Regions from separate parts of the Streptomyces sp. NPDC004610 genome, predicted to be linked through region 3. Evidence: riboswitches for the same ligand, from Rfam matches in the RefSeq annotation. Region 3 holds a riboswitch; each other region holds the start of a gene.

Region 1 (9,839 bases), on a different contig from region 3:
CGCGTACATCCAGGCGATCTTGTGGCGGAGCTGGGTCAGCATGGAGACCAGGGACGGGCTGCCGGACGCCTGGGCCAGCGTCTCGTGGAACCAGCTCCCCAGGGAGCGCAGATCGTCGCTGCTGCCCCGGCGGGCCCGCTCCTGGCCGAGGCGGACGAGGCCGCGCAGCACCTTCAGATGGGCCTCCGTGCGCCGCTGGGCGGCCCGGGAGGCGGCGAGGGGCTCCAGGAGCACCCGCATCTCCAGCAGGTCGGCAGCCTCCTGCTCGGTGGGCTCGGCGACGCAGGCGCCCGCGTGCCGCCGGGTCACCACGAAGCCCTCGGCCTCCAGGGTGCGCAGCGCCTCGCGGACGGGGACGCGCGAGACGCCGTAGCGGCGGGCGAGGACTTCCTCGGTGAGCCGGCCGCCGCGTTCGTAGACACCGGCGATGATGTCGTCCCGGATCGCCGTGCACACCGAGTGCGCCGGAATACGCATGACCGACCTCCGCCTTAATCCCCGTGAAACGTCTCCGATTGACGTCGGAACAGTGACTCTATTGCAATCGGCCGGAATTTCCGACGGGGCCCCTGATTCCATGGATATTTTTTGGACAGGTAGTGCCTGAAAGGGCGAAAGCCCCGGCCGGGTGGGCCGGGGCTTGTCGGTGGGGGTGGAACTCACCGGGGTGCGGTGGGACGCGGCGGGGCGTGGCCGGGCGCGACGGCCGTCCGCCGTCAGGCGGGCACGGCGGGTCAGATGCCGACGCCGTGGGCGCGGAGGTAGGCGACCGGATCCAGGTCGGAGCCGTACTCGGGGCTGGTGCGGGCCTCGAAGTGGAGGTGCGCGCCGGTGACGTTGCCGGTGGCGCCGGAGAGCCCGATCCGCTGCCCCGGCGTGACCGTCTGGCCGGCCGACACGTCGATGGACAACAGATGCCCGTACTGGGTGTATGTACCATCGTTCATCTTGATCACGACTTGATTGCCGTACGCCCCGCCCCAGCCGGCCTCCACGACCGTGCCGTGGCCGACCGCGTGCACGGAGGTGCCGGAGGCGGCGTGGAAGTCGATGCCGGTGTGGCTGCCGGAGGACCAGGTGGCGCCGCCCGCCTGGTAGCTGGTGGAGACATAGGAGCCGGGTATCGGCGACACGAAGGTGTTGAGGCGCTTGCGCTCGGCCTCGCGGGCGGCGCGCTCCTCGGCCTCCCGCTGCTTCTCGGCCTCCTCGGCGGCGCGCTTGCGGGCCTCCTCGGCGGCCTTCTTGCGGGCGGCGTCCTCGGCCTTCTGCCGCGCGGCCTCCATCTGGGCCGCGGCCTGGGCGTCGATCTGAACGGCGACGTCCTCGCCGATGCTGACGACGGGGGTGAGACCGGTCTGCTCGGGGGCCGGTTCGGTGGCGAGCGCCGGGGCGGCCAGGGTGCCGACGACACCGGAGGTGGTGAGCGCCGCGACACCCGCCGCGCGGGCGGTGGTGCGGTGCGTGCGGGTGGGACGCCGGTGCTTCCCGGTGGCGCGCGTGAACGCCATGGAGTGGCTGGTCCTTTCCTTCCCTCTCGCCTACCGGGTTAGCTGACGGGTTCGGAGCAGGAAGGTCTCCTACGGCTCCCCGTACGCACGCGTGCGGGAGGCCGATTCACCCCAGGGACCTGGGTCCCCGGCTCCCCTGGCTCGCGCCGTACGGGGACTCGGCGATGACTGTCCGGTGCCGCGGACGCGGCGCACTGCCTGACGAACAGCCTCGGTGACGCTAAGCGGGAGATCTTTCAATCCCCAAACGGATCGGGGATTTTGTTGCGCATGCCACAGGGCAGACAGGCAACCTCTCCCGCAATCCGGACATAGCGCTGCGGGCACGGCACTTCAGACATGGCGCTTCCGGCACGGCACGTAGAACACGGCACTTCAGGCATGGCTGTGCGGGCACGGCACGTCGAACGCGGCGCATCGGGCATGGCGATCCGCACAGCGGGAGGGCCCTGGCGACCTGTCCGTCGCCAGGGCCCCGCGCGGGTGCGCCCCGTTCAGCCACTCCTGCCCGCACATCCGGCGGAAACCAGGGCCCGCGCGCGGGCCCCGCCCGGCGCTACTCGGCGGCCACCACCGTCACCGGCCCGATACCGAGGGCCTCCACGGGCTCCTTGATCTGCGCGGCGTCGCCGACGAGGATCGTCACCAGGCGGTCCACCGGGAAGGCGCTGACGACGGCCGCGGTGGCCTCGACCGTGCCCGTGGCGGCCAGCTGCTGATACAGCGTCGCCTGGAAGTCGTCGGGCAGATACTGCTCGACCTGATCGGCGAGGGTGCTCGCGACGGCCGCGGCGGTCTCGTACTTGAGCGGCGCCACGCCGACGAGGTTCTGCACGGCGGTGTCCCGCTCGGCATCGGTGAGCCCCTCCGCAGCCAGCGTGCGCAGCACCGTCCACAGGTCGTCCAGCGCCGGACCGGTGTTCGGCGTGTCGATGGAGCCGCTGATGGCCAGCATGGACGCCCCGGCGCCGTCCGGCGCGGACCTGAGGACCTGCCCGAACGCGCGGACGCCGTAGGTGTAGCCCTTCTCCTCGCGCAGGACGCGGTCCAGCCGGGAGGTGAGGGTGCCGCCCAGGCAGTAGGTGCCGAGCACCTGGGCGGGCCATACGCGGTCGTGCCGGTCGGCGCCGACGCGGCCCAGCAGCAGCTGCGTCTGGACGGCTCCGGGGCGGTCCACGATGATGACCCGCCCGGTGTCGTCGGCGCTGATCGGCGGCACGGGCCGGGGCGCGGCCGAGGAGCCCGTCCAGGCGCCCAGCGTGTCGCCGAGCAGCGCGTCGAGGTCGACGCCGGTCAGGTCGCCGACGACCACGACGGTGCCGGTCGCCGGGCGGACGTGCTTCTCGTAGAAGCCGCGTACGGCCGCGGAGTCGATGCCGGCCACGGACTCCTCGGTGCCCTGGCGCGGGCGCGACATGCGCGAGGTCGCCGGGAACAGCTCCTTGGACAGCTCCTTGGCGGCGCGCCGCGAGGGGTTGGCCAGCTCGTGGGGGATCTCGTCGAGCCGGTTGCGCACCAGGCGCTCGATCTCGCTGTCGGCGAACGCGGGCGCGCGCAGGGCGTCGGCGAGCAGCCCGAGGGCCTTCGACAGCCGGGAGACCGGCACTTCGAGGCTGATCCGCACGCCCGCGTGGTCCGCGTGGGCGTCCAGGGTGGCGCCGCAGCGCTCCAGCTCGGCGGCGAACTCCTCGGCGGAGTGCTTGTCGGTGCCCTCCGAGAAGGCGCGGGCCATGATCGTGGCCACGCCTTCCAGGCCCGCCGGTTCGGCGTCCAGCGGGGCGGCCAGCAGCACCTCCACGGCCACGACCTGCTGGCCGGGGCGGTGGCAGCGCAGGACCGTGAGCCCGTTGTCGAGCGCACCGCGCGTGGGCGCCGGGAAGGCCCAGGGGCGGGCCTCGCCGGGCTGCGGCTGGGGGTGGAAGTCCATCGGGGCCAGCTCGCTCACTTGCCCGCCTCCTCGTTCTCGTCGGTGGCCGCGGCCCCGGTGCCGTCCGCGTCCGCCGGATCGTCCGCCTCGGGGGCCGTCGGCTCGTAGACCAGCACCGCGCGGTTGTCGGGCCGCAGACGGGCCTTGGCGACCTCCTGGACCTCTTCGGCGGTCACCTCCAGCACGCGCTGTACGGCGGTCAGGGCGAGCTGCGGGTCGCCGAACAGCACCGCGTACCGGCACAGTTCGTCGGCGCGGCCCGCGACCGTGCCGAGCCGGTCCAGCCATTCGCGCTCCAGCTGGGCCTGGGCGCGCTCCATCTCCTCCGCCGTCGGGCCCTCGGCGGCGAAACGGGCCAGTTCCTCGTCGATGGCGGTCTCGATGACCGGCACCTCGACGTCCCCCGAGGTCTTCACGTCCAGCCAGCCCAGGGAGGGTGCCCCGGCCAGCCGCAGCAGGCCGAAGCCCGCCGCCACGGCCGTACGGTCGCGGCGTACGAGCCGGTTGTAGAGCCGGGAGGACTCGCCGCCGCCGAGGACGGTGAGCGCCAGGTCGGCGGCGTCGCACGCGCGCGAGCCGTCCTCCGGGAGGCGGTAGGCGGCCATCAGGGCGCGGGCCGGGACCTCCTCCTCGACGACCTCGCGCAGCTGCCCGCCCATGGTCACCGGGAGCGTGCCGTCGCGCGGGGCGGGCTTGCCGTCGTGGGTGGGGATGGAGCCGAAGTACTTCTCGATCCAGGCGAGCGTCTGCTCCGGGTCGATGTCGCCGACCACGGACAGCACCGCGTTGTTGGGCGCGTAGTAGGTGCGGAAGAACGCGCGGGCGTCCTCCAGGGTGGCCGCGTCCAGGTCGGCCATGGAGCCGATCGGCGTGTGGTGGTAGGGGTGGCCCTCCGGGTAGGCGAGGGCGGTGAGCTTCTCGAAGGCGGTGCCGTAGGGGACGTTGTCGTAGCGCTGGCGGCGCTCGTTCTTGACCACGTCCCGCTGGTTCTCCATGGACTCCTCGTCCAGGGCGGCCAGCAGCGAGCCCATGCGGTCCGCCTCCAGCCAGAGCGCCAGCTCCAGCTGGTGGGCGGGCATGGTCTCGAAGTAGTTGGTGCGCTCGAAGCTGGTCGTGCCGTTCAGCGAGCCGCCGGCGCCCTGCACCAGCTCGAAGTGCCCGTTGCCCTTGACCTGCCCGGAGCCCTGGAACATCAGGTGCTCGAAGAGGTGGGCCAGGCCCGTGCGCCCCTTGACCTCGTGGCGCGAGCCGACGTCGTACCAGAGGCACACCGCCGCGACCGGGGTCAGGTGGTCCTCGGAGAGCACCACGCGCAGACCGTTGGCAAGGCGGTGCTCGGTCGCTGTCAGGCCGCCGGAGCCTGCCTCGGCTGTGGCCGTGTGACCCATGGGCATGTACGTCCCTTCGATCGCGGAAGCGGTCGTTCCGACCGCGGTTGTCCCGTCGGTCCTGTCACTGTATGCAAGTGTGCGCGGCACCGGCGAAGTTCCCGGAGCGCGTACGCCGAGAGCGGATCGCGTAGCCTGCGGGCAGCCGTGCCTCCCCCGGAGGGGACCCCAGGCGGCGCAGGCGGCCCCCCAGGGTGTCCGTCGGCCCCGGGCGGACCTCCGTTCCGGGGGCACGATCCGGGTGTGCGGTCCGGGTTGTCAGTGCCGCAGTCCACAATGGTCCGCGTCAGATCCCGTTCCACGCTTCAGCAAGAGCGAGCCGCGGGGCGGGTCGGTGTCGGCAGGACGAGCGGGCGGATCCCGCCTGGCCGTCCTGCCCGCACCGGCTTCGACGCCCCCAGGCGAGCGACCAGAAAAGAGGAGCCAGGCAGCGATGGCCCGCCGCAGTACGAAGACCCCGCCGCCGGACGACTCGTACGAGGAGCGCATCCTCGACATCGACGTCGTCGAAGAGATGCAGGGCTCCTTCCTGGAGTACGCCTACTCGGTCATCTACTCCCGTGCCCTGCCCGACGCGCGCGACGGCCTGAAGCCCGTCCACCGCCGCATCGTCTACCAGATGAACGAGATGGGCCTGCGCCCCGAGCGCGGGTACGTCAAGTGCGCGCGGGTCGTCGGCGAGGTCATGGGCAAGCTCCACCCGCACGGGGACTCGTCGATCTACGACGCCCTGGTGCGGATGGCCCAGCCGTTCTCCATGCGCCTGCCGCTGGTCGACGGCCACGGCAACTTCGGTTCGCTGGGCAATGACGACCCGCCGGCCGCCATGCGGTACACGGAGTGCCGGATGGCCGCCGCGACCGGCCTGATGACCGAGTCCATCGACGAGGACACGGTCGACTTCGCGCCCAACTACGACGGCCAGGAGCAGGAGCCCGTCGCCCTTCCGGCGGCCTTCCCGAACCTGCTGGTCAACGGCGCCTCCGGGATCGCCGTCGGCATGGCCACCAACATGCCGCCGCACAACCTGTCCGAGGTCATCGCCGCCGCCCGTCATCTGATCCGGCACCCGAACGCGGATCTGGACACCCTGATGCGGCACATCCCGGGCCCCGATCTGCCGACCGGCGGCCGGATCGTCGGCCTGTCGGGCATCCGTGACGCCTATGAGACCGGCCGCGGCACGTTCAAGATCCGGGCCACGGTCGCGGTGGAGTCCGTCACGCCCCGCCGCAAGGGCCTGGTGGTGACGGAGCTGCCCTTCGCGGTCGGCCCCGAGAAGGTGATCGCGAAGATCAAGGACCTGGTGGGCTCCAAGAAGCTCCAGGGCATCGCCGACGTCAAGGACCTCACCGACCGTGAGCACGGACTGCGGCTGGTCATCGAGATCAAGAACGGCTTCGTGCCGGAGGCCGTCCTGGAGCAGCTCTACAAGCTGACCCCCATGGAGGAGTCCTTCGGCATCAACAATGTGGCCCTGGTCGACGGCCAGCCCCTCACCCTGGGCCTCAAGGAACTGCTGGAGGTCTATCTCGACCACCGCTTCGAGGTCGTCCGGCGGCGCTCCGAGTTCCGCCGCACCAAGCGCCGTGACCGGCTGCACCTGGTCGAGGGCCTGCTCACCGCGCTGGTGGACATCGACGAGGTGATCCGCCTGATCCGCTCCAGCGAGAACTCGGCACAGGCCAAGGAGCGCCTGATCGAGCGTTTCTCGCTGAGCGAGGTGCAGACCCAGTACATCCTCGACACGCCGCTGCGCCGGCTCACCAGGTTCGACCGGATCGAGCTGGAGTCGGAGAAGGAGCGGCTCAACGCGGAGATCGCCGAGCTGACCCGGATCCTGGAGTCCGACACCGAGCTGCGCAAGATGGTCTCCGGGGAACTCGCCGCGGTCGCCAAGAAGTTCGGCACCGAGCGGCGTACGGTCCTCCTGGAGGCGTCCGGCACCCCGGCGTCCACCGTGCCGCTCCAGGTCGCCGACGACCCGTGCCGGGTGCTGCTGTCCTCCACGGGGCTGCTGGCCCGTACGGCGAACGGCGCGCCCCTGGAGGCCGACGAGGACGCCAGACGCGCCAAGCACGATGTGATCGTGTCGGCGGTACCGGCCACCGCGCGGGGCGAGATCGGCGCGGTGACCTCCGCCGGGCGGCTGCTGCGGATCAATGTCGTCGACCTGCCCCAGCTCCCGGAGACGGCGTCCGCGCCGACCCTGGCGGGCGGGGCCCCGCTGACGGAGTTCGTGTCCCTGGAGGGCGACGAGACACTGGTCTGCCTGACCACGCTCGACGAGTCCTCACCGGGCCTGGCCCTCGGCACGGAGCAGGGCGTCGTCAAGCGCGTGGTCCCCGACTATCCGACCAACAAGGAGGAGCTGGAGGTCATCACGCTCAAGGACGGCGACCGCATCGTCGGCGCGATCGAGCTGCGCACCGGCGAGGAGGACCTCGTCTTCATCACCGACGACGCCCAGCTGCTGCGCTACCAGGCCAACCAGGTGCGTCCCCAGGGGCGGCCCGCGGGCGGTATGGCGGGCATCAAGCTCACCGACGGCGCGAAGGTGATCTCCTTCACCGCGGTCGACCCGGCGGTCGACGCGGTGGTCTTCACGGTCGCCGGTTCCCGGGGCACGCTCGACGACTCGGTCCAGACGACGGCCAAGCTGACGCCGTTCGACCAGTACCCGCGCAAGGGCCGCGCCACGGGCGGCGTGCGCTGCCAGCGGTTCCTGAAGGGCGAGGACTGCCTCGCCCTGGCCTGGGCGGGCCCCACCCCCGCCCGCGCGGCCCAGAAGAACGGCACCCCGGCCCAACTCCCGGAGATCGACCCCCGCCGCGACGGCTCGGGCGTGTCGCTGGTGAAGACGGTGGCGGTGGTGGCGGGGCCGGTGTAGGTAGGTCGGCGGGGGCCTGTGGGGGCCCTGGGGCGGGTACCAGGGGCGGGGCCCATAGGTCGGTCCGGGGGCCGTTTCAGGGGGGCGGTCCAAGGGGGCCGATCCAGGGCGGCGTGTCCTGGGCGGCGTGTCCGGGGGCCGGGCTGGAGAACGGGCCCGGGGGGATGGCCTAGGGGGGCGGTCCCGGAGGCCGTCCCAGGGTGGTCGTCCGCCTACGGGCGAGGTTCGTCGCCGTCCGGCGAGTGCGGCGTCGCGTCGGCACCTTCCTCGGAGGGGTCGGGAGCTTCGTCGCCGTCCGGCAGGTGCGGCGTCGCGTCGGCCCCGTCCCCGGAGGGGTCCCGGACGTAGCGCAGGACGCCCCACATGCCGTACTCGTCGGCGTGTGGGACGTCGCTCGTGGACGCCTCCAGTTCCTTGCCGAGGGCGTCGGCGTCGATGCCGGAGCCGATGAGGACGAGTTGGGTGCGGCGCGGCTCCCGGGCGGGCCAGGGCTCGGGGTGGAAGCGCAGAAAGCGTCCGACGGCGTGCACGGAGTAGCGGTTACGGGGGTCGTACGGGCCGAAGTCGACGTAGCCCTTGATGCGGTAGAGGCCCTCCGGGCGGCTGTCCAGGAACGTCATCAGGCGGCGGGGGTCCATGGGCGTGTCGGAGGTGAAGGAGAGGGTGTCGTAGGCGGCGTGGAGGTGGGGGGTGCCGTTGTCGCCGGGGTTGTGGCCGGTGTCGTGGCCGCGGCCGTGCTCATGGTCATGGTCATGGTCATGCGGATGGTGATGCAGGTCGTCGAACGACAGCTGCCCGATCCGTTCCTCGCTCGGCCGACAGTCGAAGAGGAGTTCGGGGTCGATACGGCCGTAGCGCGTGGGGACGACGGCGGCGCGGTCGGTGAGGGTGCGGATGAGGGCGAGCAGGCGGTCGGCGGCGCCGGGGTGGACGGTGGACGGGGTCTCGGTCGCGGCGCGGTCGAGTTTGTTGACGACGACCAGGTCGGCGAGCGCGAGATGCCGGTCGATCTCGGGATGCCTGGCGCGGGTGGCGTCGAACTCGGCGGCGTCGACGACCTCGACCAGGCCGCCGTAGACGACACCGGGGTGCTCGCTGGCGAGCACCATGCGCACGAGTTCCTGGGGTTCGGCCAGTCCGCTGGCCTCGATGACGATGACATCGATCCCGGCGGCGGGGGCGGCGAGCCGTTCGAGGTAGAGATCCAGCTCACTGGCGTCGACGGCGCAGCACAGGCAGCCGTTGCCGAGGGAGACGGTGGAGTCGCCGAGGGCGCCGGCCACGGCCATCGCGTCGATCTCGATCGCGCCGAAGTCGTTGACGATCGCGCCGATGCGGCTGCCGCCGCTGTGGTGGAGCAGATGATTGAGCAGGGTCGTCTTTCCGGAACCCAGGAATCCGGCGAGGATGACGACCGGGATCTGCCGCGGACCCGGACTGTGGCGCACCGTGCGACCTCTCTCACGCCTGTGGCACACCGGCTCACAGCCGCGCGCACCACGCTCGATGGAATGCCGCCCCAGGATACGAGGCGCCGCAAACGGGCCGAGGTGAACGATTGTTAGCACCATGCAGGGGGCAGACGTCTGTCGAGGCGCCGGTCCGTGCGACCCTTGCTGCCTCCCTGAAGGGGCCTGCTACGACGCTTTTCCTCCGCCCGACCGGCCCCTCCGCAGCGTCAGAGCAGTCCGCTCCTGTCCTGTGATCGGCGGCCCGCTGCGGCTCTGGGGAACATCGGTGAGAAGTGGTGGGCGGTGGAGCCTCACACGAGGTTGATCCGTGGCACTTGAATCGCGCCGGGTTCCGTCGATCGCGCATTGCGCACCGCGCCAGGACATCCCGGCGGGGATCCCGGGGAGTGGGAGCCACGTCCAGGATTCCTTCCGAACGAATCCTCAGGAACACCTTGGAGGGCCTCAGGAGGACCTCAGGGAGGACTTCAGGAACGCCTTGGAGCCCCGGTTTCCCTCCCCCTCTCGTGGGCAGTATCCCGCTGGCTTGGGGGGGGTCATGACGCGTCGACGGTTGAGGCCATCGTTGATCTCGGCCTGCGCATGGGGAGCGGCTGTCATCGCCGGAATGGCCCTCGTAGGCATCGCGTCCATCGCCATCAGCGGGTGGCTGCT
Region 2 (9,839 bases), on a different contig from region 3:
AAGCGCGCCGAGCCTGGGGTGCGTGCCGAGCCTGGGGTGCGCGCCGAGTCCCCGGGGTGCGCACCCGGCCTCAGGAGCGCGCCCAGCCTAAGAAGCGCGCCCAGCCTCAGGAGTACGCCGACGACCGCCGCAGCCACGGAACGCCCCCCACCCCCTCACCCGCCCCCTCCGTCCCCTCCAGCGCTCGGGCCACCCCCGTGAAGATCTCCTCCAGCTGCCCCACCTGCTCCGCCGTCAGATGGTCGAACAGCGCCGCCCGGACCGTCTCGACATGCCCCGGCGCGACGCGCTCCAGCAGTGCCATCCCCTCGTCGGTCAGGGCGGCGATGCTCCCCCGCTTGTCGCTGCGGCACCCCTCCCGCCGGACCAGCCCGTCCTTCTCCAGCCGGCCGACGGCGTACGTCAGCCGGCTGCGGGTGATCTTCAGCAGCCCGGCGAGATCGGTCATCCGCAGCCGGCGCTCCTCGGCCTCGGAGAGGTGCGCCAGGATGGAGTAGTACAGATGCGGCATCCCGGCCTCCGACTGGAGCTGCCGGTCGAGCGCGTCCTCCAGAAGCAGCACGGTCCCGACGTACGCGCGCCAGGCGCGCTGCTCCTCGGGGGTGAGCCAGCGAGTCGTCATGGCTCCAGTGTAGGTTTGCTTAAAATTTGAAGCCAAGCCCGACACCCGCCACCGCCTACCCACCCCACCCCATCCCACCCCGGATCCACCCCATCAACCTCACCGCCCCCTAGAGCCCACGCCCCCCGGAGGGACGACCCCGCCCATGCCCCACCCCCACGTCCTCCTCTCCGCCGCCGTCTCCCTGGACGGCCATCTGGACGACACCGGCCCCGACCGGCTGCTGCTCTCCGGCCCGGCCGACTTCGACCGGGTGGACGAGGTACGGGCGTCGGTGGACGCCATCCTGATCGGCGCCGGTACCCTCCGCGCCGACAACCCCCGCCTGCTGGTGAACTCCGCCGAGCGCCGCGCCGCCCGGATCGCCGCCGGACGGCCCGCCTACCCCCTCAAGGTCATCGTCAGCGGCTCCGGCGACCTCGACCCGGCCGCCCGGTTCTGGCACACCGGCGGCGAGAAGCTGCTCTACACCACCGACCAGGGCGCCGAACGCGCCCGCGCGACCGGCCTGGCCACCCCCACCTCCACCAGCGTCACCCCCACCCCCGAAGGCCCCCCCACCCCCACGATCGTCCCCCTAGGCCCCACCCTCGACTGGCGGGCGCTCCTCACCGACCTCCACGACCGGCGCGGTGTCCGGCGCCTGATGGTCGAGGGCGGCGGCACGATCCACACCCAGCTCCTCACCGAGGGCCTCGCCGACGAACTCCAGCTCGTCATCGCCCCCCTCTTCGTCGGCGACCCGGCCGCCCCCCGCCTCTTCGGCCCCGGCGCCTACCCGCCCGGCCGCCTGCGCCTGCTGGAGACCCGCCGGATCGAGGACGTCGTCCTGATGCGCTACCGGCCCACCGCCCCCGGCACCGGCCGGGTCCCGTCCGCCGCCGATCACCACTGGCTCCGGCTGGCCTGCGCCCTCGCGGCCGACTGCCCGCCCTCGCGCACGGCGTTCAGCGTCGGCGCGGTCGTCGTCGCCGAGGACGGCACCGAACTGGCCCGGGGCCACTCCCGCGAGGCCGGTGACCCGGTCGCCCACGCCGAGGAGGCCGCCCTCGCCAAGCTGGACCCCGCCGACCCCCGGCTGCCCGGCGCCACCGTCTACTCCAGCCTGGAACCCTGCGCCCACCGCGCCTCCCGCCCCCGCCCCTGCGCCCGGCTGATCCTCGACGCGGGTGTCCGCCGGGTCGTCACCGCCTGGCGCGAGCCGGACACCTTCGTCACGGACGCCGACGGCACCGGACTGCTCACCGCCGCAGGCGCCACCGTCGTCGTCCTGCCCGAGCACGAGCCGCACGCGAAGGCCCCCAATCAGCACCTGCTGAATTGACCATCCCGAGCACGAGCCGCAGGCGAAGGCCCCCCCACCAGCACCTGCTGAACTGACCGTCCCGAGCACGAACCGCAGGCGAAGCCCCCCCACCAGCACCTGCCGAACTGACCATCCGGAGCACGAACCGCACGCGAAGGCCCCCCACCAGCACCTGCTGAACTGACCGTCCGATCCCGCTCCGCCGATCGGCCCAACAACTTCTGCGCCCTCCCCCGCCCCCCGGCACGCTGCCATGACCGGCAGCGGACGACGCGGAGGTGGCCATGCGGGGAGTGGGCGGACGTGGGGTGGGCGGACGGCCTGGAGCCAAGGCCGTGACCGGGCGGAAAGCCGAGGTCAGGGGCGGGTTCACGGCCAAGGCCCGGGGGCTGGCACTCGCGCTGGCCGTGCTGGTGCTCCTCCCCGTCACCGCCTGCGGCACCCTCGACCCCGGCTCCCGGACCAGGGCCCGCGCGCTCGCCGCCGACCAGCCGTTCACCCACCCGGGTGTCCTGGTCGGCAAGGCCCAGCTGGACGCCGTACGGAAGAAGGTCACGGCCGGGAAGCAGCCGTGGCTGTCGGCCTACCTCGACATGCGGGACAGCCGGTACGGGTCGTACAAGTACCGGGCGCGGCCGGTCGCGGACGTCTCCTGCCCCGCCGGGGGCGGGCCGGGCACCGGGTGCGCCGAGGAGCGCGCGGACGCCGTCGCCGCCTACACCCAGGCCCTGCTGTTCACCGTCACCGGCAAGCGGCAGCACGCCGCCAAGGCCGCCGAGATCATGGACGCCTGGTCGGCACGGCTGAAGCGGCACAGCGGGGCCGGTGCCGCGCTCCAGGCCGGACAGTCCGGCGGCCTCTGGGCGCGGGCCGCCGAGATCGTCCGGCACACCCCGGGCGCCCACTGGCCGAAGGACCGGGTCCACCGCTTCGAGAGCATGCTCCGCACCGCCCACCTCCCGCACGTCACCGCTTCCGCGCCCGCCGACGAGGGCGGCCGTGCCCTGGTCACCACCGCCGCCGCGCTCTCCCTCGCCGTCTTCCTGGACGACCACCGCACCTTCGACGCCGCCCTCGTCCGCTTCCGCGACCGCGTCCCCGCGGTCTTCTATCTGCGGCGGGACGGCCCGCTGCCCCGCACCCCGGCCGGTGCGGCGGCGAGGACCGACGACCAGCTCCGGGCGTCCTGGTCCCGGCCGCGCACCTTCCAGGACGGCCTCACCCAGGAGACCTGCCGGAGCTCCGCCCAGGTGGGCCACGCCATCGCCGCCACCGCCCACGCCGCCGAGACGGCCTGGCACCAGGGCGTGGACCTGTACGGGGACGCCGCCGACCGGCTCCGGGCGGCGCTCGCCCTGCACACGCCCCAGGGCAAGGGCGGTCCCGCCCCCGCCCGGCTGTGCGGCGGGGACGTCGAGCGGAACCCCGACCCCGGACCCGAAGTCGCCGGACTCGAAGTCGCCCTCAACCATCTGGAGAACCGGCTCGGCACCCCCGTCCCCGCCGCGCACCGGCTGGCCACCGCCTCCCGCCCGGCCGGTACGGACGGACTGCTGGTCGCCTGGGAGACCCTCACCCACGCCGGAAACCCGGGCGAATAGCCCCGGAACGAAAGCCCCGAAACAGGGACAAAGCGCAGGTGGGTCGCCGGTGAGTGTGCAACCCCTCCCGTCCATGGCGTATGCTGGTGGAACACCGACGCGGGGTGGAGCAGCTCGGTAGCTCGCTGGGCTCATAACCCAGAGGTCGCAGGTTCAAATCCTGTCCCCGCTACTCAAGGCTCAGGGCCGGAATCCGGATCACGGATTCCGGCCCTGAGTGTTTCCCCCCTCCTCGCTCCCCTCCCCCACCTCCCCCGTTTCCTTTGTTCATCCGGTCGGACCGCCCGGCTCGCCCGCCACTCCCGCTCCGGCAACCCTGGACTGACAAGGACGACGGTGGGAGACGCGAGGTGCGGCCTGGTGAGGCGGAGGGCGAGGGGCCGTACACCGGGCCGCCGGGGAAGACCGTGCGACGCGGCGCACCGCGCGGCAGGGCACCGCAGGGCGGGTTCTCGTACATCCGACCGGTTGTGCGCGTGCTGCCGGCCCTGATGATCGTCGGCGGCGCGCTGTACGAGTCCCTGACGCCCGACCAGTTCACCGCCGTGCCGTTCTTCACCGCCGCGCCCCTGATCGCGGCGCCGCTGTTCGGGCTGCGGTACACCGTCCTGACCGGGGTGGTGGCGGTGGCGGTGATGTTCGTGGTGCACCTCGGGGTGGACCAGCCGTTCTCCGCCAAGACCATGACCGAGGTCATCACGGTGGCGACCGTCGCCGCGCTCGCCGTGCTGATCAATGTGCTGGTGCGGCGCAGCGACGCCCGGCTCGCCTCCGCCCGGGAGATCGCCGAGGCGGCCCAGCGCGCGGTACTGCCGGAACCGGACGACCGGATCGGCGGGTTCGACATCGCCGCCCGCTACGAGGCCGCCCAGGCGGGCGCGTTCATCGGCGGCGATCTGTACGCCGTGCAGGACACCCCGCACGGGGTCCGGCTGGTGGTCGGGGACGTGCGCGGCAAGGGGATGAGCGCGGTGGCGGCCGTGGCGGTGGTGATCGGGGCGTTCCGGGAGGCCGCCGAGCGGGAGGCCACCCTGGAGGCGGTCGCCGGACGGCTGGAGCGGGCGCTGGCCCGGGAGGGCACCCGGCGCGACGGGCTGGACGCCTTCGAGGGGTTCACCACCGCCGTGCTCGCCGAGATCCCGCCCGGCCGGGACCTGGTCCGGCTGGTCAACCGGGGCCACCCCGGCCCGCTGCTGCTGTACGCCGACGGCTCGCTGCGCGCCCTGCCCGCCGCCGAACCGGCGCTGCCGCTGGGGATGGGGGACCTGGGCAGCTGGCCGGACCGGGCGCAGGAGGCGGAGTTCCCGGACGGGGCCACGCTGCTGCTGTTCACCGACGGGCTGTCCGAGGCGCGGGACGGGCGCGGGGAGTTCTTCGCCCCGGAGGACGAGCTGGCGGGGCGGCTGTTCCGGGGACCGGCGGAGCTGGTGGAGGTGCTGTCCGAGGAGGTGCGGCGGCACAGCGGGGGCGGGATGGCGGACGACATGGCGCTGCTCGCCGTACGGCGGCCCGGGGCGGAGCCGGGGAGACCCGCGCTTGATCACGGTGAGTAAATGAACGACCGCCCTCCGCATAACATCTGAATCACCGTCATATTTTGGGGACCGTCGGCCATCGCCCGCATCGCGGTCAACTCGCCCGAATTTCGCCCGTTCATCGCCTGTGTGTCCAGCGTAAGAGCGTGAAGGATCTCCGGGAAGCGCTTGGAAATCACCCCTGGGTTCTATTACTGTCCGATAACGCAGCGCGGTCGTCCCAGCCGTCACAAGAGACGGCTCCGTGCTCAAGCGCCGAATTCCGCAAGGGAACCGGGGAACCACCACTTTGGGGTGAATCGGACGTACACCGCCATGGCGACATGGCCGGTGACGCCCGTAGGAGACCTTCCTCTCCGAACCCGTCAGCTAACCCGGTAGGCGATGAGGGAAGGAAAGGAGTACGCCTACGTGGCGTCAAACCGGCCTGCTCCAGGGGCCCCGTTCGTCCCCGCCCAGCGCAGCGGCGACACGGCCGACACCGTCGGCACCGGCGGTACCGCCGGTACCGCCGTCTATGGCGGCCCCCGCACCGACGAGGGCCCGTGGGAGGAATGGAACCCCACCGCGGAGACCGTCCGTCCGGTCCGCGGCGGCCGTCACCGGGTGGCCAAGCAGCGCGGCGGACTCGCCCGCGGCGGCCTGGCCCGCAGCTCCACGGTCCTCGGCGTCGGTGTCATAGCCGCCGTCGGCGCGGGCGGCATGGCCACCGCGCAGACCGGCAAGCCGCCGGTCGCCATCTCCCTGCCCGACCTCGCCACCTTCACGGACGACGAGGGCGACACGGCGGAGCCCGAGCCCGAGCCGAGCACCACCCCGCTCAGCAGCCTCGGCGTCACCCCGGTCGACACCGACCAGGGCACCACCGACGCCGGTGAGGCGCTGCGCGCCCGCATCCTGGCCCAGGCCGAGAACCAGCAGGAGCAGGTCGACACCAAGGCCGCCAAGGCGCTGCTCGCCGCCGCCGAGAAGGAGGCCGCCGAGGCCGCCGAGAAGGCGGAGAAGGAAGCCCGGGAGAAGGCCGCCGCCGAGAAGAAGAAGGCGGAGGAGGAGGCCGCGCGCAAGGCCGAGGAGGAGCGCCTCGCCAAGCTGGCCAAGCAGTTCGCGCTGCCGACCTCGTCGTACACCCTCACCTCGACCTTCGGGCAGGCCGGTTCGCTCTGGTCCTCCGGCTACCACACCGGCCTGGACTTCGCCGCGCCCACCGGCACCCTGATCAAGGCCGTCCACTCCGGCACCATCACCTCGGCCGGCTGGGACGGTTCGTACGGCTACAAGACCGTGCTCACCCTCGAAGACGGCACCGAGGTCTGGTACGCCCACCAGTCCTCGATCAGTGTCAGCGTCGGCCAGAAGGTCACCACCGGCGAGGTCATCGGCCGCGTCGGCGCCACCGGCAATGTCACCGGAGCCCACCTCCACATGGAGGTGCACACCGGCTCCGGCGGCAGCGTCGACCCGCTGGCCTGGCTCCGCGACAAGGGCCTCACCCCCTGACGGACCACTCCCGCTCCCGGCGGTCCTGACGACGACCCCCCGACGTCAGGGCCGCCGGTTCCGTCCGCCCGCCGCCCTTCAGGTGCGGTACGGGTTGTCGTGCGCGGGGTGGGGCGCGCCGACCGCCGACCGGGGCGGCCGGTACGCCGGGAACACCCGGACCGGCGGGGCCGTGAGATGGGCGGCGTGGGCGAGGGCGGGTCCGGCGATGTCCCGGCGCCGCCAGAGCGCCGCGAGCAGTTCCCGCTCCCGGGCGACGAAGTCGGCGCGGGCCCGGCCCCGGTCGCCCCGGTGGCGCAGCATCGCGAGCGTGGTCGCGTACGTCTCGTACTCGGCGACCGTACGGGCCGCCGGGCGGCCGAGTCGGCGGCCGGCGTACTCCCGGGCCAGTCGGCGGGCCCGCATCGAGCCCAGCGCGTAGGGCTCGGCGGGCGAGAACCAGCCGGTGGCCACATAGGCGGGCAGTTCCTCGCGGACCACCCGCAGTTCGCGCTGCCGGGTCCAGATCACCAGCCAGGTCAGCAGGGCGAACGCGGGCACCATGAAGCCGCCGTAGACGGCGAAGAAGCCATGGTCGCCGAGGGACGAGGAGCCGTTCCAGAAGGCGTGCAGGCCCATCGCGAGCAGCAGCCCGGCCGGGGGCGCCAGCGCCCGCCGCAGTCGCTGGTTCTCCCCGGCGAGCGCCGCGACCCCGAAGCCGATCCCGGCACAGACGCTGAACAGCGGATGCGCGAACGGGGACATCACGATCCGGACGAAGAAGGTGGCGACGGTGACCGGGGCGACCCCGGTGTGACCGTCGGCCTGGTCGGTGCCGAAGGCGCTGCCCAGATAGAGGATGTTCTCGGTGAAGGCGAAGCCGGTGGCGGTGACCCCGGCGATCACCACCCCGTCCACCACCCCGGTGACGTCCCGTCTGCGGAACAGGAAGACCAGCAGGATCGCGGCGGCCTTGGCGCTCTCCTCGACGACCGGCGCTATCACGGTCGCGCCCAGGGTGTCCGCGCCGGTCGGGTCGGCGGTGGCGGTGGCTATCCAGCGGGTGGCGAAGCTGTTGGCGACGATCGCGATCAGCGCCGCCGCGCAGGCCCCCCAGGAGAAGGCGAACACCAGATTCCGCCAGGGGCCCGGTTCGACCCGGTCCAGCCAGCGGAAGGCGGCTATCAGCGGCGGCACCGGCAGCAGGGCCAGGCCCAGCCCGACGAGAAAGCCCTCGGTGCCGGTCTCCTGGCGCACCAGCGCGAGGATGACCAGCCCGGACAGCGCCAGCAGCACCACCAGCCCGCCGTGGCGCGTCCGCCGCAGGGCCGTCGGGTGGGCCCGCGCGAACCGCTCCCCCCGCCGCCACCACCGCGACCACCGCCCACGCCGGGGCGCCTCGGCGGCCGGGCCGCCGGGGTGGATCGGGTACGGGGGGTTGGTGGCCACGACATCGACCCTAACGAGACGGTGCGCGGGCCGCGACGATGCCCGAGGAGGGCGCGAGGACGGGCGGACGCGCGCGGCTGGGGGTTGGGGGGTTGGGAGGTTGGGTTCCGCTGTGGGCTGGGCTGGGCTGGGCTGGGCTGTGGGTTGGGCTAAGGGCTGGGCTGTGGGTTGGGCTAAGGGCTGGGCTGTGGGCTGTGGGCTGGGCTGGGGGACCGGTGGTCCGGGGCCGGGGCCGGGGCGGTTTACGGGTTGAGGGGGTCTTCCCCGTGGGGTACGCGGCGGAACATCACGTCGTTCACCGCGTGCCCCTTGTCCAGGCCCTGTCCCTCGAACCGGGTCAGCGGGCGGAAGGCGGGACGCGGGGCGAAACCGCCGTTGGCCCGGGTGTTGGCGAAGCCGGGATGGGCGGTGAGGACATCGAGCATCTGCTCCGCGTACGGCTCCCAGTCGGTGGCGCAGTGCAGCAGCGCGCCGGGACGCAGCCGGGTCGCGGCGAGGGTGAGGAACTCGGGCTGGATCAGCCGCCGCTTGTGGTGCCGCTTCTTGGGCCAGGGGTCGGGGAAGTAGACCCGCAGCCCGTCCAGGGAGCCGGGGGCGAGCATCTCGCGGAGCAGGATGATCGCGTCGCCGTTGCCGACCCGGATGTTGGTCAGTCCGGCCTGGTCGGCGAGGTTGAGCAGATTGCCCTGGCCGGGGGTGTGGACATCCACGGCGAGGATGTTGGTGTCCGGGTCGGCGGCGGCCATCCGGGCGGTCGCCTCGCCCATCCCGAACCCGATCTCCAGCACCACGGGGTGGGCGTTGCCGAAGAGGGTGCCGAGGTCGATCACGCGCTGTCCGTCGATGTCCAGTCCCCACTGCGGCCAGAGCCGCTGGAGGGCGTCCGCCTGGCCCGCGGTGACCCGGCTGCGCCGGGGCTGGAAGCTGCGGATCCGCCGCTCGAAGTGCGACCCGGCGGGGTCGGCCTGCGGCCCATCCGGAAACCGCGGCTCCCCTTTGACCCGACTGCCCCGCACGGAGCCGGCGGGGAGGTGGTGCGGGGTGGGGGATCGGGGGGGTTCGGGGGTGGGGGAAGAGTCAGACACAGTGGGGTGATTTTACGGGGTGTGGGGGGATGGAGGGGTGGGGTGGGTGTGGGTGTGGGGGGCTGGTGGTGGTCGGTGGGTGGGCGGTGACCTGGGTGGCGGGGGCGGTGGGGCGCTGGGGCTGCGGGGAGGACCGGGGCTGCGGGGACGGGGGATCGCCGGGGCCGGCGGGCTGCCGGGGGCTGGGATCGCGGGGCTGGCGGGCTGCTCTGTGCTGACGGACCGCGGTAACCGCAGGATCGCCGGGACTGTGGGACTGCCGGGGAGGGTCGGGAGGGTCGGAAGGGCTGGGATCGCTGGGACTGCGGGCTGCGGGGTCGTTGGTTTGCCGGGGCTCCGGGACCGCCCGGATCACCTGGGCTGCCGGGGCTCCGGGACCGCCGGGTTGTTGGATCGCTGGGCTACTGGACTGCCAGACCGCTCGGACGACCAGGCTGTTGGGCCGTTGGATGGCCGGATCGCCCGGACTGCGGCTGCTGGCACTACCGGGATCACCGCGACCGCCGGACCGCCGGGACGGCCAGGCTGCCGGGGCTCCCGGATCGCCGGGCTACTGGATCGCCCGGACTGCGGATGCCCGGCACTCCCGGAACCACCCCGACTACCGGACCACCCGAACCGCCGGACCACCCCGACCGCCGGGACGGCCACCGGTGCTGGCCGGATCGCCGGTACCGCCGCGCTGCCGGACCCCGCCCTACCCCGGGCGGGACGCCCCACCCCTCACCTCGGGCGGGACGCGGCGGGACGCCCCACCCCCTCACC
Region 3 (9,839 bases):
GGCGCCGAGAAGCGGGTGGTGGGGTCGTAGCGGGTCTCCGCGGGCTCGGTCGGCGAGGCCGGGCTGTGGTCCGCCGGTGGCGGGCGGAGTCGCGCGAGCGGGCTGGTGTCGGGGGCGAGCAGGGTGATGGCGGTGCGCAGGTTGGCGTAGGCGCGGGCCAGGCCGCGGCGTTCGGCGGAGCGGCGCGGGTCGGTGATGACCTGCTCGTCGAAGGCGTAGGCCGGTTCATAGGGGATCTGGAGGTCCCAGAAGCCGAGACCGGCGTCGGGGAGGGCGTCGGGGGTGTACGGGTCGAAGGCGTGATGGAAGCGGGCGGCGAAGGAGCCGAGGAGAGCGGTGTCCTGCTGGTCGACGCGGGCGGGGACGACCAGGACCTCCAGGGGGCGGTCGCCGCGCACCTCGCGGACCTGGGGGGAGAGGAAGTGGCGGACCATCCAGGCGGTGCCGTCGAGGTTCTGGAGGTTGGGCGCGCACAGGGTGACGACGGTGTCGGCGAGCTGGTAGGCGCAGATGCCGCCGAGTTCGGTGACGCCGGTGCGGCTGTCGACCAGGACGATGTCGTAGCGCTCGGCGCAGGTGCGGCGGAACCATTCGAAGAACAGTTCGCCGGACCAGACGAAATAGAAGTCCTGCCAGTCGAAGCGGCGCAGTTCGGCGCCGTAGCGGTTGATCTGGTCGTCCGTCAGGCGCTGTCCCGCCGCGAGGAGATCGAGCCGGCCGCCGTCGGGGCGGGGCGGATAGACGGGGGACAGATAGCGGTCGAGGTCGCGGAAGGCGTCCTCCTCGGGGTCCGTGCCGTCCGCCGGTTCCGAAGACGCCATGGACATCGCGTATTTGAAGGCGAGCAGCAGGTCGAGGAGGCCCTCGCGGTCGCGGACGCGGTCGTGGCTGATCGGGAAGAAGTGTTCGAGTCCGGGCGCCTCCAGATCGAAATCGACCATCAGGACGCGCATTCCGCTCCGCGCCAGCTGGTCGGCGATGTTGGCGAGGGCCATGGAGCGGCCGACGCCGCCCTTGTAGGAGTAGAAGGTGACGATCACGCCGCTCCGCCTTCGGTGATGAGCCGGGCCATCGAGACGGTGGGCCGGGTGCCCAGTTCGGTCTCCAGCAGCCGGGCCTTGGCGGCGCTGGGGCGGGCGGCGCGGTAGGCGTCCAGGGTCTGCGGCAGGCTGCTGCGCAGCCAGCGGTCGAGGTGGCGGCGGCTGGCGACGTTCATCTCGCACAGCGGGTCGAGGGCGCCGCCGAAGCGCTGGTCGGTGTGGGCCAGCCGGAGGGCGAGTTCCCGGCGGATCAGTTCGTGCGGGGTGCCCGCGGCGGGATCGTCCGGGGCGACGGTGATCAGCGAGACCTGGGCGCCCCGGTAGAGCGGGGAGGCGACGAAGGCGGCCTCCAGGGTGGGCGCGAGGAGGGAGAGTTCATCGGCGACGACCAGACAGCCGTTGCGGGCGATGTCGCGGAAGAGGAGGGAGTGGGCGGGGTCGTAGCGGAGCAGATCGTCGAAGGCGTAGTACTGGAGCCGGATCTTCCGGCCGCGCAGCAGCAGATCGGGGTCGTTGACCCCGCTCACGGCGGCCTCCAGGATCTGCCGGACGGTGCGGCCGTCGCCGCCGAAGGGTCTCCAGTCGGCGCGGGTGGGACCGTACTGGCCGGTCACGGGGGAGCCGTCGGGGCGGGTGAGGCCGCGCACGATGTCCGCGAGCGGGCCCGCGGGCGCGGCGAGGAGGTCGGCGGCCTCGGTGTCGGTCATGGCGACGACGACCACCGGGAGGCCGATCTCATGGTCGTGGCGGTGGGGCAGGACGGTGCGGGAGAGCGCCGCGTGCAGCACGTTCTGCGGTGGCTGATCGGGGGAGCCGGGTATCAGCCCGGTGATGCCCCAGGGGTCGGGATCGGGCGGGGTCCAGGGGGCGTAGCCGGGTGCGGTGAGGCCGAGGAGGGGAGCAGAGGTGCGGTCGCGGGCCAGGTCCAGGACGCGGCGGGAGCGTTCGGGGTGCTCGCCGAGGATGGTGGTGAGGGCCGGGGAGCGCAGCAGGGCGACGGCTCGGACGGCGGTCACCGCGCGGTCCACGTCCAGCAGTTCCTGCGGGGTGGTCGCCAGCAGTTGGGTGCTGGAGGTGGTGATGCGCCACAGTCCGCCGAGCGCCTCGGTCAGCCGGTCGGCGGTGCCCTGGTCGTTGGGGGCGTGCAGCAGATGCAGATCGCCGGTCAGCCGGCGCGGATGCGGGGGTTCGGCGGGCTGCCGGGCCGGGGTGTCGCCGGCGGGCGGCAGGTGCAGCAGGGCGGCGACGGCGGGCACCACCTCGGCGGCCAGTTCGTGCGGATCGCTGAACCAGCCGACGCCGTGCTCCTTCATCAGCTCCGTACGCAGCCGTTTGATGCCGTCGCCGGGGTGATCGCCGGGGCCGTTGAGGGCGTCGATGTACTGGGTGGGCCAGACGGCGCCGTCCTTGACCAGGAAGATCAGCCGCTTCGCGCCGGTCGCGCCGGCCGTGCGGTACTCCAGTTCGGTGATCGACCGCCCTTGTGGATTCAGCGGACCGGGCTCCGGTACGAAGCCGTAGCGGAAGGCGAAGATCCCGATGTAGAGATCGCAGCTCGCCACGTCCGCGAGGCACTTCTCCAGCGGGCGCTGGTCGAAGGCGGCGTAGTCCTCCATGGCGATCACCTGGAGCGGCAGCCGCCGCAACGCGGTCAGCACCGCCGTCCGGCAGTCCTGGAGATCCGCCACCGTGGACGACAGATAGACCCTCACCCTGCGTACCTCGCTCCTTACGCGGTCAGAACAAGGTACAGGCGGCGGGAGGGAGTTGGGGGCGCGGTCGGTCAGGAGTCCGTAGCCAGGACGATCCACACCACGGGCCCTACACCACCCGCGTCGCCCCGGCGAACGGCATCTGGTCGATCGGCGCCACCCGGACCGGGGCAGACGGGTTCGGGGCGTGGATCATCCGGCCGTCGCCGATGTAGAGGCCGACATGGCTGATACCGGAGTAGAAGAAGACCAGGTCACCGGGGCGCAGCTCGGCGCGGGAGATCCGGCGCCCGGCGTCGATCTGGGCATAGGTGGTCCGGGGCAGGGCGACCCCGGCGGAGCGGTACGCGGCCTGGATGAGGCCCGAGCAGTCGAAGGCGTCGGGCCCGGTGGCGCCCCAGACATACGGGCTGCCGAGCTTCTGCCGGGCGTACGAGACGGCCGCGGCGGCGCGGGCGTTGGGGGCGGCGGCGGTGGTGCCGCCGGACGTGGTGCCGTCGGACGCCGTTCCGCCGGACGCGGTGCCGTCGGCGGGGCCGGTGACGCGGGCCCGTTCCTCGGCGGTGAGCTGCGACAGCAGCCGGCGGGCCGAGTCCAGCTTGCCGTCGACGGTGGTCCGGTGGCGCTTCAGTTCGGCCTGGCGGGCGGTGAGCGAGGCCAGTTCGACCCGGGCGGCACCGCGCAGCCGCTCGATCTCGCCCAGATGCCTGCGGACCCGGGTGACCGCCGCGGACTGCCGGTCACCGGCCCGCTCGGCGAACGCGGCACCGTCCAGATAGCCGTCCGGGTCCTCGGTCAGGGCGAGCTGGAGCGCCGGGTCGAGGCCACCGCCGCGGTACTGGGCGGCAGCCGCGGTCCCGAGCGCCGCCCGCTCGCTGTTGAGCCGCTCCTCCTTGCGGGCCGCCTCGTCCTGGAGCAGCCCCAGCCGCGCCCGCGCGGCCTCCGCCTTCTCCTTGGCGCCGTTGTACTGCTCGGTGGCGGCCTCCGCCTCCTGGTACAGCTGGTCCACCTTGGCCTTGACCTGCGCCGCGGTCAGCTCGGGCGCGGCATGGCCGGTCCCGTCGAACGCGGTCGCGGTCGCCGCGCCGGCGAGGGCGAGCGTGGCCGCCTTACGGGCCTTGCCGCCCCCGGCCGGGAGATGTCGGGGCTTGCGGTGCGCTGCCACGTGGACTGCACGTCCTTTCGTACCTTCGTCCTGCCCGGGGCGCCCGGTGGGAAGCCGGTCGTCTGGGGGAGGACGCTAGGCCGCGGTGTGACAGCTCGGTAACGGAATGTACGGAAATGGCGGGAGGGGAGCGGGTGTGACCGGGCGCGGCACCGAATCGCGTCGGCGCGGAGGCGCCTTCGGGTGCGCCGATGACCGAGGTGCGGGTTCGGTGGTGCGGGAGAGGGGCGGCAGTGTACGCGGGGATGCCGGGGCGGCCGGGAGGTGCCCGGTGTCGGGCGGGGCCGGGGGCGCTGGTTAGGCTCCGGCCCCATGGACGTACTCATCCACCTCTTCGTCGGACTGCACATCATCGGCATCGCCTCGCTGCTCGGTGGCTTCCTCACCCAGATGAAGGCGATGGGGCAGGGCACCGCGCGATTCGTCCCCGCCATGCTGCACGGCGCGCTGACCATGCTGGTCACCGGCGTCGTCCTGGTCGGCCTCAACCAGGCCGACGACCAGGCCGTCAACAACATCAAGATCGGTGTGAAGCTGGCGCTGCTGGTGGTCATCCTCGGACTGGTCTACGTCAAGCGGGACGACGAGAAGGTGGACAAGGGTCTGTTCGGCCTCGTGGGGCTGCTGACCACGGCGAACATCTTCATCGCGGTGCTCTGGACGTAGGGCTCCCGCCGACGTACGGCTCCCGCCGACGTAGGGCTCCCGCACCGGACGCGTGTCAGGGGCTCGGCTCGGGGGCGCGCAGCGCACGCCACGCGCCCTCCACCGCCCCCGCCGCGACCGCCAGCCAGGCCGCCACCGCGACCCACAGCAGCACCTCGGCCGGGGTCCGCAGCCAGGAGATGTCCATCGCGGTCCCGACCGACAGCATCGCGGTCGCCGTCATGCCCATGGGGAACACGGTGGCCCAGCGCCGTACGTCGTAGCCCAGCCGGGGCCGGGCCACCTCTGCCGCCAGCAGGACGGCGTACAGGACCAGGTCGAGGGTGAGCAGTGCGCCGGTGACGGACCGCAGTACCCCACGGTCGTCGGCGTTCCACAGGTACAGCGCCGGGCTGTCGGCGGCGATCAGCCTGGAGCCGGCCAGCGCCCCGCTGGCGAGCGCGCCCGCCGCCAACCAGTGGTCACCGGCCCCTTCCCAGAGCTGCCGGAAGTCGAACCGCGTCAGCGCGAAGGCGTAGAGGACCAGTCCCAGCCAGAACAGGACCATGGCGGCGTGTCCGAGCCAGGCCGCGCCCTCCACCTTCGCCAGGGTCCCGCCGAGCACCGCGAGCCCCTCGGTGGCGACACACGCCAGGAACACCGCGCCCGGCATCCGCTCGCGCCAGTGGGTCACGACGATCACGATCAGCACCGGCCACAGCAGCGCGGCGACGGCCAGCAGGGCCTCGGCGAGATGCTGCCAGTTCTGCGCGGACAGCCGGGTGCCGAGGACGGTGGTCGCGGCGACGGCGGTGAGCGCGGCGGGCGTACCGGCCTCCCGCAGCCAGCGCGGGCGGTCGCCCAGGAGCCGTGCCGCGAAGTCCGCCGCCAGGGCCAGCCAGGTGATCCCGGCCACCGCCAGCAGGATCCCGGACAGCACGTCGTAGCCGGTCAGATGCAGGCCGGTCGACGCGATGCCGGTCGCCATGACGGCCGCCCCGGCCGCCGGTGGACGCTGCGCCCACCAGGCGCGGAGGGAAGGGGTGCCGGTGCCGGACATGGGGCGATCGTAAGGAGCGCGCCGCCTGGGACGGCGGGGGCGCGCACGGGGGTGGACAGAAAGGGGTAAATGGGTACCTTGTGGGCAATTTGCGGGCGCCTTCGGTGGCCACCGGCGGCCGATGGGCGGACGCCCGCCCCCTCCCGTAACGGCCCCCTATGACCCCCACAAAGGGGCGCGCGCCCTTCGACACGCGCCCCCGGCGCTCAACCGCCCCCAGGGCCGGTTCACTACCTCACGCCCCCCGAACCGACCCCCCCGGACCCGACGCCTTCCGTTCCGTTCCGAACCGAACCGAACCGAACCGAACCGAACCGAACCGAACCGAACTGAACCGCCCCGAACCGGCCCGGTCAGGCCGGCCGCACCACGCTGTGGATGGACGACTCGCCGTCGTAGAAGATCGACTCCTCGCGGACGTACGCCCCCGGCTTCGGGGCGTGGATCATCATGCCGTTGCCGATGTAGAGGCCGACATGGGTGACGTCGTCGTAGAAGAAGACCAGGTCACCGGGTTGGGCGGCGGAGACGGAGACCGTGGTTCCGGCGTTGACCTGGTCGTAGGTGACCCGGGGGAGGGAGACGCCGGCGGCCTTCCAGGCGGCCTGGGTGAGGCCGGAGCAGTCGTAGGAGCCGGGTCCAGTGGCGCCCCAGACATACGGCTTGCCGATCTGGGCGCGGGCGAACCCGATCGCCTTCTCGGCCTTGGTGGCGTAGGCCGGGTCCGCGGCGGAGGAACCGGAGTCGGAGCCGGAGTCGGAATCGGAGCCGGTCGAGCCGGAGTCCGAGCCCGAGGAGCCGCTCTGCTCCTCGTTCTGCCGCTCGGCCGCCGCGGCGGCCTCCTGGCGGCGCTGCTCCTCGGCCTGCTGCTGCCGGGCCAGTTCCTCGGCCTTGCGCTCGGCCTCCTCCTGCTTCTTGCGCTCGATCTCGGCGAGCCGGGCCTTCTCCTCCGCCGTCAGCTCGGAGAGCAGCTCGCGCGCGTCCGCCAGCTTCTGCTGGACCGTCGCCTTGGCCGTCTTGAGGTCGTCCTGGGTGTCGGAGAGCGTCTCCAGGCTCTCGCCGGCCTCCTGGCGCTTCTCCATGGTCTCGGACTGCTGGACGAAGTAGTCGTCGACCGCGGTCTTCTGGCGCTCGGTGAGCCGGCCCATCAGCTGGGTCTGGTCGAAGTAGTCCTGCGGCGAGTCGGCCAGCAGCAGACTGGCGGTGCTGGGGGCGGCGGCCCCGGTGCGGTACTGGGCCGCGGCGTAGGAACCCAGCTCCTCGCGCGCGTCGTTCAGCTTCTGGGTGCGCTGCGCCACATCGTCCATCAGGGTGTCGAGGCGCTTGCGCTGCTTGCCGGTCTTCTCTTTCGCCGCGTTGTACTTCTCCGTCGCCGACTCGGCCTGGCGGTAGAGGTCGTCGACCTTCTTCTCGACCTCCTCCAAACTCGGCTTGTCGTCCGCGGGCGCGGCGTTGGCCGTCTGCGAGAGCAGGGCGACGGAGGTCAGGGCGGCGGTGGCGAGGACCGGGGTCCGTATTCCGGCCATGCGCGCGCCCGTGGGGTGGGACTTGCGGTGCGACGCCAAGGAGGCGACTCCTTCCATGGGCCGCCTACCGGGTTAGCTGTCGGGTTCGGGCGGGTGCTTCGGAAGGGTTGCCCTACGGTCCGCTCCCGGGACGGAAGTCGGGACCGATTCACCCCAGGTGTCGGTGGGTCCCCGGCTCCGGCCGCCCTGGGGGCTCGCCGGACTCGACGGAGGCCGGACGGCCCGGCGACGTTCGCCGGTGGGGGTCGTTCGGCCTGCCCGGAACCGTAGCCAACTGGTGTGGCGCCTGTGAAGGTTGGTGGGCGATATGCCCGATACATTTTCGTGACCTTTCCGCCCGGCGGCCCTCCAGGCACGCCCCGCACCCCCTCCCACCGCGCTCTGCTCAAGATCCGCCACCCTGTGTGACCGGACCGGGAGGGCTGCCGGGGAAAGGGGGCGCAGGGCCGGGAGAGAACGGGAAAGTGCGGGAAAGGACCGGGACGGCCGCGGGTTGTCAGTGGGGCGGCCTAGACTCGGAGAGCGATGAGCAGCCTCTTTGACGACAGCTTCCTGGCGGACCTCCGAAGCCCCCGCGGGCACGAGGAGGAACCCCCGCCTCCGCCCGAGGACGAGCACGTACCGGAGCCGGTTCCGGACGATCTGTTCGGCGGGAAGTTCGACGCGCCCCCGGACCGGGACGCGTACTACCGGGACGGCGCCCCGCGCCCCGCGCTCGACCCGGCCGCGCTCCTGGCGGGGCTCAACGAGAACCAGCGCGCGGCGGTCGCCCACGCCGGGACCCCGCTGCTCATCGTGGCCGGCGCGGGCTCCGGCAAGACCCGGGTGCTCACCCACCGCATCGCCTACCTCCTCGCCGAGCGCGGTGTCCACCCCGGCCAGATCCTCGCGATCACCTTCACCAACAAGGCCGCCGGTGAGATGAAGGAGCGCGTCGAGCAGCTCGTCGGCCCGCGCGCGAACGCGATGTGGGTGATGACGTTCCACAGCGCCTGTGTGCGGATCCTGCGCCGCGAGTCCAAGAAGCTCGGCTTCACGTCGTCGTTCTCGATCTACGACGCGGCCGACTCCAAGCGGCTGATGGCCCTGGTCTGCCGCGATCTGGACCTCGACCCCAAGCGCTACCCGCCCAAGTCCTTCAGCGCCAAGATCAGCAACCTCAAGAACGAGCTGATCGACGAGGAGGACTTCGCCGCGCAGGCCACGGACGGCTTCGAGAAGACCCTCGCCCAGGCGTACGCGCTCTACCAGTCCCGGCTGCGCGAGGCCAACGCCCTCGACTTCGACGACCTGATCATGACCACGGTGAACCTGCTCCGCGCGTTCCCCGATGTCGCCGAGCACTACCGCCGCCGCTTCCGGCACGTCCTGGTGGACGAGTACCAGGACACCAACCACGCCCAGTACGCGCTGGTGCGCGAGCTGGTCGGCACCGGGGAGCGCGCCCCCGAGGATCTCGACGTACCGCCGGGCCCGGACGAGCCGACGCCCGCCGAGCTGTGCGTGGTGGGCGACGCCGACCAGTCGATCTACGCCTTCCGAGGCGCGACGATCCGCAACATCCTCCAGTTCGAGGAGGACTACCCGGACGCGACGACGATCCTGCTGGAGCAGAACTACCGCTCCACCCAGACGATCCTCACCGCAGCCAACGCGGTCATCGAGCGCAATGAGTCCCGCCGCCCCAAGAACCTGTGGACCAACGCGGGCGCGGGCGCGCGCATCACCGGCTATGTCGCCGACACCGAGCACGACGAGGCACAGTTCGTCGCCGACGAGATAGACCGCCTCACGGACGCGGGCGACGCCAAGGCGGGCGATGTCGCCGTCTTCTACCGGACGAACGCCCAGTCCCGCGTCTTCGAAGAGGTCTTCATCCGCGTCGGCCTGCCCTACAAGGTCGTCGGCGGCGTCCGCTTCTACGAGCGCAAGGAGGTCAGGGACGTCCTGGCCTATCTGCGGGTCCTCGCCAACCCGGAGGACTCGGTGCCGCTGCGCCGGATCCTCAATGTCCCCAAGCGCGGTATCGGCGACCGCGCGGAGGCCATGATCGACGCGCTCTCCCAGCGCGAGAAGATCAGCTTCCCGCAGGCCCTGAAGCGGGTGGACGAGGCGTACGGCATGGCCGCGCGCTCCACCAACGCCGTGAAGCGGTTCAACACGCTCATGGAGGACCTCCGGACGATCGTGGAGTCCGGCGTGGGCCCCGCCACGGTGCTGGAGGCCGTACTCGAACGCACGGGCTATCTCGCCGAGTTGCAGGCGTCCACCGACCCCCAGGACGAGACCCGGATCGAGAACCTCCAGGAACTCGCCGCCGTCGCGCTGGAGTTCGAGCAGGAGCGCGCCGGGGGCGAGGAGTCACCCGCCGCTCCGGCCCCGGGCGGCACGCTCTCCGACTTCCTGGAGCGGGTCGCCCTGGTCGCCGACTCCGACCAGATCCCGGACGAGGAGGACGGCGCCGGAGTCATCACCCTGATGACCCTGCACACCGCCAAGGGCCTGGAGTTCCCGGTCGTCTTCCTGACCGGCATGGAGGACGGCGTCTTCCCGCACATGCGCGCCCTCGGCCAGACCAAGGAGCTGGAGGAGGAGCGCCGCCTCGCCTATGTCGGCATCACCCGCGCGCGGGAGCGGCTCTACCTCACCCGCTCGGCGATGCGCAGCGCCTGGGGGCAGCCGTCGTACAAC

The links. A riboswitch is a leader RNA that binds a small molecule or an ion and turns the genes downstream of it on or off. The one in region 3 is predicted to bind cyclic di-AMP.
Positions count from the first base shown of each region.
Region 1: another riboswitch for cyclic di-AMP. It lies ahead of ABZX40_RS28775 (M23 family metallopeptidase); the one in region 3 lies ahead of ABZX40_RS21810 (NlpC/P60 family protein).
Region 2: another riboswitch for cyclic di-AMP. It lies ahead of ABZX40_RS36370 (M23 family metallopeptidase); the one in region 3 lies ahead of ABZX40_RS21810 (NlpC/P60 family protein).

Region 1 is NZ_JBEXLA010000029.1:91,023-100,861, reverse strand. It holds gene ABZX40_RS28780 (GntR family transcriptional regulator) at 1-477, opposite strand, end outside; gene ABZX40_RS28775 (M23 family metallopeptidase) at 735-1,508, opposite strand; cyclic di-AMP (ydaO/yuaA leader) riboswitch at 1,521-1,682, opposite strand; gene ABZX40_RS28770 (pitrilysin family protein) at 2,065-3,453, opposite strand; gene ABZX40_RS28765 (pitrilysin family protein) at 3,450-4,829, opposite strand; gene ABZX40_RS28760 (DNA topoisomerase IV subunit A) at 5,257-7,713, shown strand; gene ABZX40_RS28755 (GTP-binding protein) at 7,926-9,161, opposite strand; gene ABZX40_RS28750 (DUF6082 family protein) at 9,793-9,839, shown strand, end outside.
Region 2 is NZ_JBEXLA010000046.1:45,381-55,219, forward strand. It holds gene ABZX40_RS36345 (MarR family transcriptional regulator) at 107-622, opposite strand; gene ABZX40_RS36350 (dihydrofolate reductase family protein) at 768-1,946, shown strand; gene ABZX40_RS36355 (alginate lyase family protein) at 2,264-3,529, shown strand; tRNA gene ABZX40_RS36360 (tRNA-Met) at 3,628-3,701, shown strand; gene ABZX40_RS36365 (PP2C family protein-serine/threonine phosphatase) at 3,988-5,082, shown strand; cyclic di-AMP (ydaO/yuaA leader) riboswitch at 5,308-5,463, shown strand; gene ABZX40_RS36370 (M23 family metallopeptidase) at 5,476-6,561, shown strand; gene ABZX40_RS36375 (PrsW family intramembrane metalloprotease) at 6,640-7,989, opposite strand; gene trmB (tRNA (guanosine(46)-N7)-methyltransferase TrmB) at 8,232-9,074, opposite strand; gene lhgO (L-2-hydroxyglutarate oxidase) at 9,835-9,839, opposite strand, start outside.
Region 3 is NZ_JBEXLA010000019.1:57,595-67,433, forward strand. It holds gene ABZX40_RS21785 (AAA family ATPase) at 1-1,040, opposite strand, end outside; gene ABZX40_RS21790 (DUF4062 domain-containing protein) at 1,037-2,752, opposite strand; gene ABZX40_RS21795 (NlpC/P60 family protein) at 2,862-3,917, opposite strand; gene ABZX40_RS21800 (hypothetical protein) at 4,230-4,583, shown strand; gene ABZX40_RS21805 (tellurite resistance/C4-dicarboxylate transporter family protein) at 4,639-5,622, opposite strand; gene ABZX40_RS21810 (NlpC/P60 family protein) at 5,976-7,187, opposite strand; cyclic di-AMP (ydaO/yuaA leader) riboswitch at 7,194-7,367, opposite strand; gene pcrA (DNA helicase PcrA) at 7,674-9,839, shown strand, end outside.